Regions from separate parts of the Neopoerus faecalis genome, predicted to be linked through region 3. Evidence: riboswitches for the same ligand, from Rfam matches in the RefSeq annotation. Region 3 holds a riboswitch; each other region holds the start of a gene.
What was found. Region 3 has a riboswitch for lysine ahead of PY311_RS08650 (transporter substrate-binding domain-containing protein). Riboswitches for the same ligand answer to the same signal wherever they lie in the genome.

Region 1 (4,642 bases), on a different contig from region 3:
CTAAATAAAGCAAGGACCGTGAACAGCCGTTCACGGTCCTTGCTCTATTTTTGCTTATTCCTCGTTATTCAGCAGCTCTGCCACCGTGCGGCGGTAAATTTCGCCGCAGTTTTTCACCTGCCACGCATAGCCGTACTCATTATCGCCGTGCATATTGCCGCCGGAGGGGCCGAACGTGACCGTGGGAATCCCCAGCGTCACCGCAAGAATGTTGGAATCGCACACCGAAGCATCGTAAGCACAGGGAAGGTCCTCACCCGTCACAGCCCGGAACTGCGCCTGCAGCGTCCGCACCAGCCGGTGATCCTCCTCCAGCGCAAAGGACTGCATATAGGGAGACTTCCGGGGCTTGAGCCGGACATCTACCTTGCCCTCCAGTCCCAGCTCCCGGGCCGCGCCCAAAATCTGGTCGATACAGGTCTTGTCCGTTTCGCCGGGGACCACGTAGCGGTCCACAAAGATATAGCACCGCTCCGGCACCACCAGCGTACCGGGATCTCCGCCCTCCATGTACCGCACGCACCACGTTCCGTGCTTGAGATGGGGATGCTGAAGGGTCGGCAGGGCCTCGATAGCGGCGGCCAGTCTGCCGCCGGAGATCAGCGCGTTCTCGCCCACCTCCGGGTAATGGCTGGCATGGGCCGTTTGTCCGTGGACCGTCACCTCAAAGCTGTACCGGCCCCGGAAGCCCACCGCCACATTATCGTAGCGGCACTCGCCCATAATGGCGTAATTGGCGTGAATCACATCCTCCGCCACCAACTGATAGCTGCCCTTGCTCAGCCCCTCCTCGTCCGCCACGAAGCAGGCGAGAATCTTGCCCCTGAAAGTGTCTCGATGAGCGGCATAGTAGGTCAGGGTCTCTAAAATAGCGGCAAGTCCGCCCTTCATGTCCATAGCCCCCCGGCCGTATACCTTTCCATCGATCTCCGTGGGTACGAAGGGGTCGGTATCCCAGCGGTCGGAGACGCCCACGGTATCCAAATGGCCAATAAGCAGCACCGTCTTGCCGGGGCGTCCGCTGTCCAGCACGGACCAGAGGGAGGGCCGCTCCCGGGCAGTATCCTCGTCAAAATAGCTGTAGTGCGGATCCATGCCGATCTCCCGAAGGACGTTTGCCACATAATCCGCCATGGCGGCCTCATGACCGTTGACGGAGTTAATGGAAATCATATCATACCAGCGCTGTAAAATGCGTTCCATTGTCAGTTTTCCTCCTTCGCCCGCGCGGTGCCGATGCCCGTCACGGCATAGATCACAGAAAATACGATAGACAGCCACAGCATCGGCGCATAGGGTAAAAAGGCCAGATTTCCGATACCCAGCGTTGTGGCCGTATAGGACCCAGTGGTGGACCATGACACCAGCGGCGCAAGGCCCGTGCCGGTATCCAGCAGGGTACGCATCAGGTTCTTACGGTCCAGACCATACTCCGGATAAAGGTCCTTCACCATGCCGCCCACCACCGGATAGGAGACATAGTACGCGCCAGTGATGGTAAAGAACACCGCGTGCAGAAGCAGCACGCCGAGGGACATGGTGCGGGAGCTCTTTGCCACCCGGCGCACAAAGGCCAGCAGCACATCCACCACACCGGCGGTACGCAGCGGCGCGCCGAAGATACCGGCGGCGATGAGCAGACCGATGGTAGAGAGCATGGAGGTAAAGCCGCCCCGGTTCAGCATGGAGTTTACCACATCGGAGCCGGACTCCACGGAAAAGCCGCTGTACATCACCGTCAGGATGTCCTTCAGGCTCTCGCCCTGAAATACCATCGCCAGCACGGCGCCCACAGCGATGCCTGCTACAAACGTGGGAATGGTGGGCTTCTTCAGCAAGATCAGCGCCACAACCACCGCCACAGGCAGCAGCAGCACCGGGCTGAGCCAGAACTCGGCGGAGACGGTAGCGAGGATATCCTCATACACCTGACCGCCCACCGTGCCGCCGGCAAACCGCAGACCGTAGAGGAAGAAGAACACTAAAGAAATGAGATAGGCCGGGCCGGTGGAGATGAGCGCGTGGCGGATGCCCTCCATCAGCGGCACCTCACAGACTGTGGCGGTAATGACCGGGGAATCGGACAGGGGGGAAATCTTATCGCCGAAGAAGGCGCCGGTGCATACCGCGCCGGCAGCCGCCGGCAGCGGCACACCCAAGCCCTGTGCCACACCCATGCAGGCCACGCCCACAGTAGCCAGCGTACCCCAGGAGGTGCCTGCCATGGTGGACATCAGCGTACAGAGAATGCACACCACCGGCAAAAACAGGCCCGGCGTCAAAACCTTCATACCGTAGTAAATCATCACCGGCACCGTGCCGCTGGCCATCCACACACCCACTAAAACGCCTACGGACAGCAAAATTAGAATTGCCACGATCATGGAGGACACCGTTTCCTTGATGCCCTGCTGCAGCTCCGCATAGGGGATGCCGAAGCACCATGCCATCAGGCACATGATCACACCGTCCAATGCCAAAACGATGCGGTTGTTCAGCTTCATCACCAGCAGCCCCGCAATGATCACGGCGATGCCGACAAGCAGCATCCATGCCGCCTGCCACGGTCTTACGATTCTCTTGTTTTCCATCTTGGTCATCCTTTCTCTTTTGACCGAAATTGAATTGAAAAAGGATAACAAAAAAGCTATGATCCCCGTGGAGATCATAGCCGGAACACCTGTTTTTTCCGCAAGACCCAATGGCTGCGGCGAAACGGTGGTCTGATAGCGCTCCACAAATGTGGCAGTCCGGCGGATATTCTCCGACGGCCCAGGTGATCGCCCCTCAGGCAAAGCAACGACCCTTCGGCGGCTTGCCCTTTCCCTCCGGCGGATGCCTGTCCTTGGCTCCGGGGGTACTCTTGCGCGCCGCGCCTCTATCCTCGTTCAATTTCTGTTAAGATACCACGTTCTTCCAGTAATTACAAGTGTTTTCGCGCTATTTCCTCAATTTAAGCGTTTACCACAAAAAAAATCAGGCCGCAGCTACCTTTTCTTGGAAAACACCCCGGTACGGCTGACCGTACCGGGGTGTTCTCTCACTTTTTCATTTTCCAAGCTATATCTCGGAAGGCGTTCTGCCGAAGGTAATCTTCCGATTTTTTACGTTCAGTTTCCGTCCCCGGCAAGGTCAAGCCGCTATTGTCGGACACACTACGGTATTAGGCCGCTGCAATTACGGGAAAGTCACTTCATAAACTCTCCCTGCAGCTCAAACGCATGATTCATGGGGCCGGAGCCGTGCCCCAAGTCCAGCATAGCCGCCAGCGCCCCGGAGATGTACGCCTTGGCCCGCTCCACGGCCTCATCCAGTCCATAGCCCTTGGCCAGATTGGAGGCAATGGCGCTGGAGAGGGTGCAGCCGGTACCATGGGTATTGGGATTATTGATGCGCTTGCCCCGAAACCATTTTCCCACACCATGACGCCACAGCAGATCATCGGCGTCATTGATCTGATGGCCGCCCTTGCACAGTACGGCGCAGCCGTACCGCTCACTGATGCTCTTTGCGGCGGTCTCCATGCCTGTTGCGTCCGTGATGGACAGTCCAGAGAGGATTTCCGCCTCTGGAATATTGGGGGTCAGCACCTCTGCCATAGGCAGCAGCCTGGCCAGTGCTTCCATGGCATCCGACCGCAGGAGCTTTGCCCCGGAGGTGGCCACCATCACCGGGTCCACCACGATATGCTTTGCGCCGTACTGCTTCAGCTTCTCCGCGATCACTGTGATGAGCTCCGCAGAGGAGACCATGCCGATCTTCACGGCGTCCGGGAAAATATCAGTAAAAACAGCGTCCAGCTGCTCACCCAAAAAATAGGGTGTGGACTCCAAAATATCTGTGACGCCGGTAGTATTCTGGGCGGTCAGGGCCGTAACAGCACTCATGGCATAAACGCCGTTCGCCATCATGGTCTTGATATCCGCCTGAATCCCGGCGCCTCCGCTGGAATCGCTTCCGGCAATGGTCAACGCTGTTTTCATCTAAATACTTCCTTTCTTTTTACAGCACGGTTTTACAACGCAATACAAGGTGGTGCCCCCCATGTACCGCCTGAACATAGGGTAAGTCCCTATCATCAATTGATAAGGGCAAATATGCTTTCCAGCGGCCTAAATAGCCGCTGATTTTGTCATTGTCCTTGGCTTGCGCCAGCAAGCCTTCGTCCGCTTCCGCATCAGCGCCCATTTTTGCTCGCTGGAAGGTCCTTCGGAGTTTTTCGGGATCGGAAACGGCGGCTCAGCGAGGCTGACGAAGCAGCCGGGCTGCCGCCCGGCAATGAGGAAAACGAAGCTGGATGTTGTTTCAGTTCCGAAAAACCGTGTTTGCCCTTATCAACTGATGGTACCAACTTTTGATTTAGTTACAGTTATTGAGTGCGGGCCAATACGCCGGGAAAGCGGCCAACTCTGTCAGATAGACCTCCGCCGCCTGCCGCAGCCCCGCCTGATCCGGCTCGCCCTGTCCGTCATAAACACCCACGGTCCTGTAGCCCGCCGCCTTGGCGGTTTGCATCGCATAGAGGGAATCCTCAAATACCAGCGTTTCCGCCGGGACTGTTCCCAGCGCAACCGCCGCCCGGTGGTAAATCGTCGGGGCGTGCTTGCTCTCCCCTATCTCTGTAGTGGTCAGTATCGTTTTG
Region 2 (4,642 bases), on a different contig from region 3:
CCATGTGGAGGCCAAGGGCTTCCCCCTGCTGGAGATCTCCGCCGCAGCGCATCAGGGGACGCGGGAGCTGGTAAGCCGTGTGGCCGAGATGCTCTCCACCCTGCCGCCGGTGACGGTCTACGAGTCGGAATACGTTCCCAAGCCCCCGGTGGTGGATACCTCCGCCCCGCTGGATATTCAGCGGATGGATGACGGGCATACGTGGCTCATTCAGGGGCCGTGGCTCCAGCGGCTCATGGCCAACGTCAACTTCGACGATTACGAGAGTCGGATGTGGTTCGACAAGGCCCTGCGGGAGACTGGGCTATACCAGCAGCTTGAGGAACGGGGCATTGAGGATGGCGATACCGTTTCTCTGGATGGCTACGAATTTGAGTATCAGCGCTGAGAGCGTCTGTTTTGAAGCATATTCAACGTAATAAGTAAAGCCTGCATGGCCAATGGCCATGCAGGCTTGAGACTGTCGATAAAGTGGTAAATCCTCCGCAACGGTAAGGAAGGGTGTGCGCGGGAAACCCAAGAAGGGTGTCCTGCGCCATTGAAATCCTTAGTTTTCAGAACTTTTATGAAGTTCTGAAAACTTGTTCAGCGGGGAGAAAAGACTTTTTCGACACGCTAAAGCCTGCATGGCCATTGGCCATGCAGGCTTTTTGATTGCCCTTGGAAATACGCCTATCGTAAGCTGGCCTTATTGAATCGGCTCACGGGAAAGGGCCCTTTTCCGTTCGATACTGCGGAGGGCAAACAGCACGCCCAGCATCAGGGCAAGGCTCACCGCCCATGTGATATACACATTCTGCACAAAACCCGCCACGATGAAGCCCACCACGCAGACACACGCCACCGTCAGCACATAGGGAAGCTGTGTGGCCACATGGTCAAGGTGATTGCACTGCGCGCCCGCAGAGGCCATGATGGAAGTATCGGAAATGGGAGAGCAGTGGTCGCCCATCACGGCACCGGCACAGCAGGCGGAAATACCGATAATAAGCAGCTCGCTGGAGGCAGGGAAAATCGCCGTGACTATGGGAATGAGAATGCCGAAGGTCCCCCATGAGGTGCCGGAGGCAAAGGCCAGCACACAGGCCACGAGGAAAATCACAGCCGGCAGCATGGAGTACAGCGCGGAGGCCGCGCCCTCCATTAGATCGTGGACATAAACGCTGGCGCCCAGTGACGTAATAGTAGCTTTCAGAGAAACTGCCAGCGTCAGAATCAGGATGGGAGAGATCATGGCGTTGAAGCCCTTGGGAATGCAGTCCATAGCGTCCTTAAACGTAATGACCCGCCGAAGCAGCAGATAAATTACCGTAAACAGCAGCGCAATAATGCCGCCCCATGGCAGGCCGATAAAAGCATCCGTATTGCCGAAGGCGCCGATGAAATCCCCGGCGCAGTCCGTACCGCCCCATGCGTCCACGCCGAAGAAGCCGCCCACATAGATCATGCCCACCGTGCAGCAGATGATCAGCACCGCCACAGGGAGCAGCAGGTCGATGACTCTCCCCTTGGGGTTGATCTTTTCATCCTCCTCAGACTTCAGCGCCCCCAGCTCACCGGTCTCCCGGGCGAGGCGCTCAAAGTCCTTCATGGGGCCGTAATCAAACTGCATCATGGAAAGGCCGATGATAAACACAAACGTCAGCAGGGAATAGAGATTATAGGGGATGGCCTTGATGAAAAGCTGGATGCCGCTGATGCCGGTATCTAAGCCCTCCGCCGTGGAGGAAACCGCCGCCGCCCATGAGGAAATGGGGGCAATCATGCACACCGGCGCGGCGGTCGCGTCAATGAGATAGGCCAGCTTAGGACGGGAAATGCGATGACTGTCCGTCACCGGGCGCATGACCGTGCCGACGGTGAGGCAGTTGAAGTAATCGTCAATGAAGATGAGGATACCCAGCACAAAGGTGGCAAGGGACGCGCCCACCTTTGTCTTGATGTTCTTCGAGGCCCAGCGGCCAAAGGCGGCGGAGCCGCCGGCAGCGTTCACCAATGCTACGATGATGCCCAGCAGCACCAAAAACAGGAAAATGCCGGCGTTGTCGGAAATTGCGGCCACCAAGCCATCGTTGACGATCATATCCAGCGCTCCGATGGGGGAAAAGCCCTTTGCGAACAGCGCCCCCACCACAATACCGATAAAGAGGGAGCTGTAGGCCTCCTTGGTAATAAGCGCCAGCGTGATAGCGATCACCGGCGGCAGCAGCGCCCAGACCGTACCGTACAGGCTGCCGGCAGCGGCCTCCTCACCGGCAGCCAGCACCGGGACGCCCAGCAGAGCGGCGGCCAATGCGGCCAGCAGTGCTGCGCGCAGGACAGAATGCTTCTTCATGGAATTTCTCCTTTCGTTTTCCGCTTCCAATATGGCGGAGCATGAAAAAATGGGGGCATGACGCACGCCATGCCCCCATTTGAGACCTCAACTTCAAATAGACCACAACAGCGCTCCGCCCGCCTCCGGGCGACAGTCTGCCAGATCTTCTCCGACAGCCCAGATACCGGTCCATCAGGCAAACAGACCGGTTCTTCGGCGGCTGACCCTTTTTCCGTCCTCCGTTGCCTGTCTCCCGGACGGATACTCTTATCAGCCGCGCCTCTATCATGCCTTATTCACTTGGTTCTGCTCTCATTATAGGGCATTTTTGCCCCTTGTCAACGCCTTTTCCGCAGAATTTTCCCATTTCCCGGCAAAATACGGAGTGCCGGACATCTGGCGCTCCGTATTTGCATAGTTCTTCTGTTTCTGCGGGACGGACGCTCAATAGCTGCCGAGGTCGGCGGACTTGTCACCTGTGACGCTGACGCCGAACTCATAATCGTTGCCAGGCAGAATGGCGTTGAGGATCACGCCGCACAGCGCCGCAATGGCAAGGCCGGACAGCGTTACCGCCGCGCCGCCCACGGTGAAGGTCACACCACCCACGGAGCTGAAGCCAAGGCCGCTGACAAACATCACCGCCGCAATAATAAGGTTGCGAGACTTGGTGAGATCCACCTGATTTTCCACAATGTTGCGGACGCCCACAGCGGAGATCATGCCATAGAGGATGAAGCTGACGCCGCCCACGATGGCGGAGGGAATGGAGTTCACCAGCGCGTCAAACTTGGGAGAGAAGCTGAGAATGATGGCGTAGATGGCCGCCAGCCGGATGACCCGGGGATCGTAGACCTTGGAAAGCGCCAGTACGCCGGTATTCTCACCGTAGGTGGTGTTGGCAGGGCCGCCGAACAGGCCCGCAAAGGCCGTTGCCAGACCATCGCCCATCAGGGTGCGGTGCAGACCGGGGTCCTCGATGAAGTTATTGCCGGTGGTGGAGGAAATGGCGGAGATGTCGCCGATGTGCTCCATCATGGCGGCAATGGCGATGGGTGCCATCACTAAAATGGCGGAAATATCAAACTTTGCAAGGATGAACTTCTGGAGGCCCACCAGATGCGCCTCGCTGACAGCGGTAAAATTCACCAGCGGCTGCATGACGCCGTTGGCGTCCGGCAGCTCCGCGCCGCAGAACGTGGCGATGACCGCCACAAGATAGCTGCCGACCACACCCAGCAGAATGGGGATAATCTTCACCATGCCCTTGCCCCAGATGTTGGCAACCACGATGATGGCCATGGCCACCAATGCCAGCCACCAGCAGGTCTGGGCGTTGGTAATGGCGGAGCCGGAGAGGTTCAATCCGATCATGATGATCATGGGGCCGGTAACGATGGGAGGGAAATAGCGCATAACGGTCTTGGCACCCAGAACCTTGAAAAGCAGCGCCAGCACCAGATACAAAAGGCCCGCAATAACGATGCCGCCCAGCGCGTAGGCCAGCTTCAGCTCCGGGTCAAAACCCTCGTAGGCCGGCATGGAGGCCACTGTGGAAAAGCCGCCGAGATAGGCAAACGAGGACCCGAGGAACGCGGGAACCTTGAATTTCGTGCACACATGGAACAGCAGCGTACCGAGACCCGCCATCAGCAGCGTGGTCTGGATGCTCAGCGGCAGACCGTAGCCCTGCACCAAAATCGGCACCAGCACCGTGGCGCCGAACATAGCGAATAAATGCTGCAGCCCCAGCACCAGCATCCGGGGTGCCCCCAGCACCCGGGCGTCGGTCACAGCCTCCTGTCCCAAAACCGGCTTCTTTTTCTCGTTCATCTTTGTTCTCCTCTCATACACACAAAATTTCTATCTGATATTTTTTTAATAGACACACTAAAAATGGGCAAAAAAAATACCGGCACCAATAGCCGGTCAAAAGGAAACGAAAATCAAAAGGGAATCGCAGATGGGAAGCCGTTCTGTTTTGTTCCGCAGCAAATGCATCGGTTTCCCCTCCCTTATCAATTCATTGGGCCTATTATACAGGAGCATTTTTCGGTTTGCAAGCCTTTTTTTGACAGCTTCTGCCAAAAAATCACCGACAGCTTTATTCAAAATGTCGATTTTACGGTTGCTCCGCAGCTTTTTTCCAATAGCCATCGGCTCTACCGATGATATGCCCGCAGCGGCGGAACAGCCGGAGAAACCGGCTGTTCCGCTTTTCCGCTACGCCTGCAGACCCACTGTCCGCATGACCTCCTCTACCAGTTGGGCAGTATCGTCCTCGCCCTCCCGGCTGGCCACGATGAGGTCGGCATATTTTGCGTA
Region 3 (4,642 bases):
ATGATGAACATCACGGAGGTATCCTTTACATTGATGATATAGTTGTTGCCGATCTGGGGAATGATGTTGCGGATAGCCTGGGGCATAATGACGTTCACCATGGTCTGCACATGGGTCATGCCGATGGCCTTAGCACCCTCGGTCTGGCCGGGGTCAATAGAGATAATGCCGCCCCGGACGGACTCGGCCATATACGCGCCGGTGTTGACGGACACGATGAGAATGGCTGCGGTCCAGATATTGTCGAACCGCAGGGCATTATCCGTGAAATACGGCAGACCGTAGACAATGAACACCGCCTGCAGCACCATGGGCGTGCCCCGGAACACCTCTACATAGACGCGGATAATGACTCGCACCAGCTTCAGCAGAAAGCGCTTGGGCAGTGGGTCATTCTTCGCATAGGGGATGGTATTCAGCACACCGCACAAAAGGCCGATAAAACAGCCGATGGCCGTGGCCGCCAGTGCCAAAATCAGGGTATTCTTGATGCCGTTCAGGTACATGGGGCGGTATTTTCCCCACAGCAGGGCCATATCCTGTCCCAGCTTCACCAGTTTATCCATGGCAAACTCTCCAAATCATACAGATTGCTCCGTGAGCACAGATTTTTTCGCGCTTTGCGCGAAGCCGCTCCGTTGGGTTCCCTGGCAGCGCGGACGCCGCCGGGTGCCGTTTTAAATAGATGGGGGCCCATCGGGCCCCCATCCGAATTTGCTTAGACCTCGGGCTGGATGGAAATGGCCTCGTCCATCAAGGCATTGAAATCGTCCTCCGTCATGGTGGAGAGCACGGAGTTGATAGCCTCGGTCAGTTCAGTGTTGCCCTTCTGGACAGAGATGCCGATGTTCACGTTCTCGGCCCGCTCCTCCTCAGAGGCGAACTGGAAGTCACCGTCTGTGCCGGAGAAGTTCAAAATCTCCAGATTATCGTCCTTGGCAACAGCGGCCATGGCGGTGGGCATATCGGTGCAGACATAGTCCACAGTGCCGGTCTGGAGCTGCATGATCATCGCGGGAGCGCTGTCGGCAGGCGCCAGCAGATTGGTGTTTTCGATCTGGGGCAGGCAGGAGTCATACCAGATGGTACCGAACTGGGATGTGCAGGTACCGCCGGCCAGATCGGCAATAGAGGTGGCATTGGCGTACTGGCTGTCCTTGGTGGTCAGCACCACGATAGTAGCATAGTAGTAGGGACCAGCCATGTCCACCTCGGCCATCCGCTCGGCAGTCATGGACTGACCGGCGATGTTGGCGTCCATGGAACCGGCCTGAATGGCGGGGCACAGGGAATCCCATGCGGAAGAAACGATCTCCAGCTCCCAGCCGTTGGCCTCGGCGATCTTCTTGGCGATCATCACGTCATAGCCGTTGGCATACGCGCCGGGAACGTTGGAAATGGGGACCGCGCCGTTGGAATCGTCCATCTGCGTCCAGTTATAGGGGGCATAGGCGCACTCCATGCCGACGGTGAACACACCGTCCTCGCCCACGCCGCCGGAAGCGGTGGTATCGGCGGGGATCTCCGTCTCAGCGGGGGTGCTGTCGGCAGAATCGGTGCCGGTGCTGCTGTTGCTGCCGCCGCAGGCGGTGAGGGCCAGCGCCATGGTCAGGGCCAGAATCGCGCTCATCCATCTTCTTCTCATAATTGTCTCCTTCTTGTCCGGCGCTTCTGTTCCCCGCCGGCTGGGAAATGTAAAAAAATGAACCGCTTTGTCAAGCGGTCCATGGAATATACGGAAAACCGGCCCTGAAAAACGGGCCTCTCCGAACAGCCAATGATAGCGCTTCACAAAAAACTTGTGACAGTCCGGCAGATGTTCTCTGCCGACCCAGCACCCGGACAACAGGCATCGTCCAAGCACTTCGGCGGTGGCCCCTTTCCCTTCCCCGGCTGCTCTGGCCTTGCGGGAGGTACTGATGAATACCGCGCCTCTATCAAGCGATTCAATTTTGACTGCATTGTAGCGCGGCTTTTTCGTCTTGTCAACTCTTTTTCCGCATTTTGGATAAATTTGCACACATTGGCATAGGCATTCATATTTTTAGCCGCCATTATCGTGCAAATCGGCGGAAATATCTGTGTTTTCTCCCCCATCAACTGCCCCCTTGTCTTTTTTCGCCGGGAACCTTATAATATCAGTAACTCGAACCACCGCCGCGCCCGCGGCGAAAGGAGCATCCCATGAATGTCATCGTCATCGGCGGCGGCGCCTCCGGCCTCATGGCCGCCCTGACCGCCGCCCGAAACGGCCATGCCGTTACGCTGCTGGAGCGGCAGTCCCGGGTGGGACGCAAGCTGCTCTCCACCGGCAACGGCCGCTGCAACCTTACAAATCTCCACGTTGCCCCGGTACATTACCACGGGCTTTCCCCGGACTTCGTCCGCCCCGCGCTGGACGCCTTTGATACGGAGGCCGCGCTGGCGTTCTTTCACGGGCTGGGGCTTCTGACGGTGGCAGAGGACAGCGGCCGGGTCTACCCCTATTCCGATCAGGCCGGCAGTGTGCTGGACGTTCTGCGCTTTGCTGCCGATGCTGCCGGGGTCATTACCCGCACGGGCTTTGAGGTGGAGCAGCTACGCAGAACAAAGCACGGCTTTGCCGTGTCCTCTGCCGAGGAAACGCTGGCAGCGGACCGGGTCATCGTCTGCTGCGGCGGCATGGCCGGGGGCAAGCTGGGCGGCACCCGCAGCGGGTATCTCCTTTTGCAGTCCATGGGCCACAATATGACAAAGCTCTATCCCGCGCTGGTACAGGTCAAGACCGACACCACCTATGTCAAGGCCCTCAAGGGCGTCCGGGCCACCGGAGAGCTGACCCTCTGCCGGGGCCGGGACACCGTGGCCGAGAGCCGGGGCGAGGTGCAGTTCACGGAGTTTGGCGTCAGCGGCCCCGCCGTATTTGACCTTTCCCGCTCTGCCGCTGTGGAAAAGCCGCCCTTAACGCTCCACATTGACCTCCTGCCCCGGCTGTCCGCGGCGGACACGGAGGCGCTGCTGCGGCAGCGGGCCGCGCTCATGCCGGAGCTGACCACGGAAAATCTGCTGGCCGGAATGCTCCACAACCGCCTTGGGCGCACACTGCTGCGCTACGCCGGCTTTGGACTGACGGAGCCGGTCGCCGCTCTCGGTGCAGCGGAGCGGCAGCGCATTGCGGAGGCCATCCACGATTTTGCCCTGCCTGTTACCGGCGTTCTCGGCTTTGACGGGGCGCAGGTCACGGCCGGAGGCGTCCGCACGGACGAATTTGATCCGGAGACGCTGCAAAGCCGCCTGGTCCCCGGTCTCTACGCCGCCGGCGAGGTCCTTGATATTGACGGGGACTGCGGCGGCTACAACCTCCAATGGGCGTGGTCCAGCGGACATCTGGCCGGACAGCTTCGGCCCTGATCACAGAAAATAATTTTCGGAAGAAACCGTAAGGAGCAGCTATGAAACAGGAATTTATCCAGGTGGGCCGCATCGTCAACGCCCACGGCATCCGGGGTGAGGTGCGGGTGCAGCCCCGGCGGGTCTCCCCCGCGCTTCTCACCCGCTGCAAGACCTTTTACATTGACGGACAGGCCGTTGTCCCCACCGCCAATCATGTCCACAAGGACATGGTGCTGCTGAAGCTCCCCGGCGTGGACGATATGAACGCCGCACTGACCTATAAAGGAAAGCCGCTTTCTATCCGCCGCAGTGACATTACCCTGCCCGACGGGGAGTTCTTTGACGATGAGCTGCTGGGGCTGGAGGTATATGACTGCGACACCGGTGCCCTGCTGGGCACTCTGACAGCGGTAGATGAGTACCCCGCCAGCAAGGTCTACACCGTCAAGGGTGAGCGGGAGATCCTGATTCCCGCCGTGAAGGACGCCTTCATCCGCTCGGTGGATTTGGACGCGGGCCGCATGAACGTCAAGGTCTGGGAGGGAATGTAAATGGAAATGCAGATCGACATTCTCACCCTGTTTCCGGAATCCGTGGACGCCATGCTGAACGTCAGCATTCTGGGCCGGGCGCAGGAGCGGGGCTATATCGCCATCCGCACCCACCAGATCCGGGCCTACACCACCAACAAGCAGATGCAGGTGGACGATTATCCCTACGGCGGGGGCCGTGGTGCCGTGATGCAGGCAGACCCTCTGTTCCGCTGCTGGGAGCACGTTGTCAATACCTACGGCCCCGGCCGGACCATCTTCATGTCCCCCTGCGGCCGGACCTTCACCCAGTCCGTTGCCAGAGAACTGAAGGCCCGATATGACCACCTGATTCTGGTCTGCGGCCACTACGAGGGCATCGACCAGCGCTTTATTGACGAGTGTGTGGATGAGGAACTGTCCATGGGCGATTTTGTGCTCACCGGCGGCGAGATTCCCGCCATGGCGGTGGCGGACGCCGTGTGCCGCATGGTGCCCGGTGTTCTGCCGGACGCCGAGTGCTTTGAAGAGGAATCCCACTGGGCCGGTCTGCTGGAATACCCCCAGTATTCCCGGCCCGCCGTATGGCATGACCGGGCCGTACCGGAGATTCTGCTCTCCGGCGACCACGCCAAGGTGGCGGCGTGGCGGAAAAAGGAGAGCTATAAGCGCACCATGACCCGCCGCCCGGATTTGTTCGCGAATTTTGACGAATCGAAGCTCACCACCAAGGCGGAGCG

Region 1: it holds a riboswitch for lysine, as region 3 does, so the genes downstream of both, nhaC (Na+/H+ antiporter NhaC) here and PY311_RS08650 (transporter substrate-binding domain-containing protein) in region 3, are expected to answer to the same signal.
Region 2: it holds a riboswitch for lysine, as region 3 does, so the genes downstream of both, PY311_RS06845 (Na+/H+ antiporter NhaC family protein) here and PY311_RS08650 (transporter substrate-binding domain-containing protein) in region 3, are expected to answer to the same signal.

What each region holds. Positions count from the first base shown of each region.
Region 1 covers NZ_JARFXX010000001.1:81,865-86,506, forward strand. The annotation lists gene PY311_RS00390 (M20 family metallopeptidase) at 55-1,203, opposite strand; gene nhaC (Na+/H+ antiporter NhaC) at 1,206-2,591, opposite strand; lysine riboswitch at 2,720-2,889, opposite strand; gene thiD (bifunctional hydroxymethylpyrimidine kinase/phosphomethylpyrimidine kinase) at 3,189-3,983, opposite strand; gene PY311_RS00405 (hypothetical protein) at 4,003-4,188, opposite strand; gene PY311_RS00410 (HAD family hydrolase) at 4,360-4,642, opposite strand, start outside.
Region 2 covers NZ_JARFXX010000004.1:204,622-209,263, reverse strand. The annotation lists gene obgE (GTPase ObgE) at 1-388, shown strand, start outside; gene PY311_RS06845 (Na+/H+ antiporter NhaC family protein) at 689-2,335, opposite strand; lysine riboswitch at 2,436-2,610, opposite strand; gene PY311_RS06840 (uracil-xanthine permease family protein) at 2,762-4,150, opposite strand; gene PY311_RS06835 (hypothetical protein) at 4,214-4,489, shown strand; gene PY311_RS06830 (shikimate kinase) at 4,541-4,642, opposite strand, start outside.
Region 3 covers NZ_JARFXX010000006.1:102,464-107,105, reverse strand. The annotation lists gene PY311_RS08655 (amino acid ABC transporter permease) at 1-566, opposite strand, end outside; gene PY311_RS08650 (transporter substrate-binding domain-containing protein) at 719-1,645, opposite strand; lysine riboswitch at 1,774-1,945, opposite strand; gene PY311_RS08645 (BaiN/RdsA family NAD(P)/FAD-dependent oxidoreductase) at 2,185-3,390, shown strand; gene rimM (ribosome maturation factor RimM) at 3,432-3,923, shown strand; gene trmD (tRNA (guanosine(37)-N1)-methyltransferase TrmD) at 3,930-4,642, shown strand, end outside.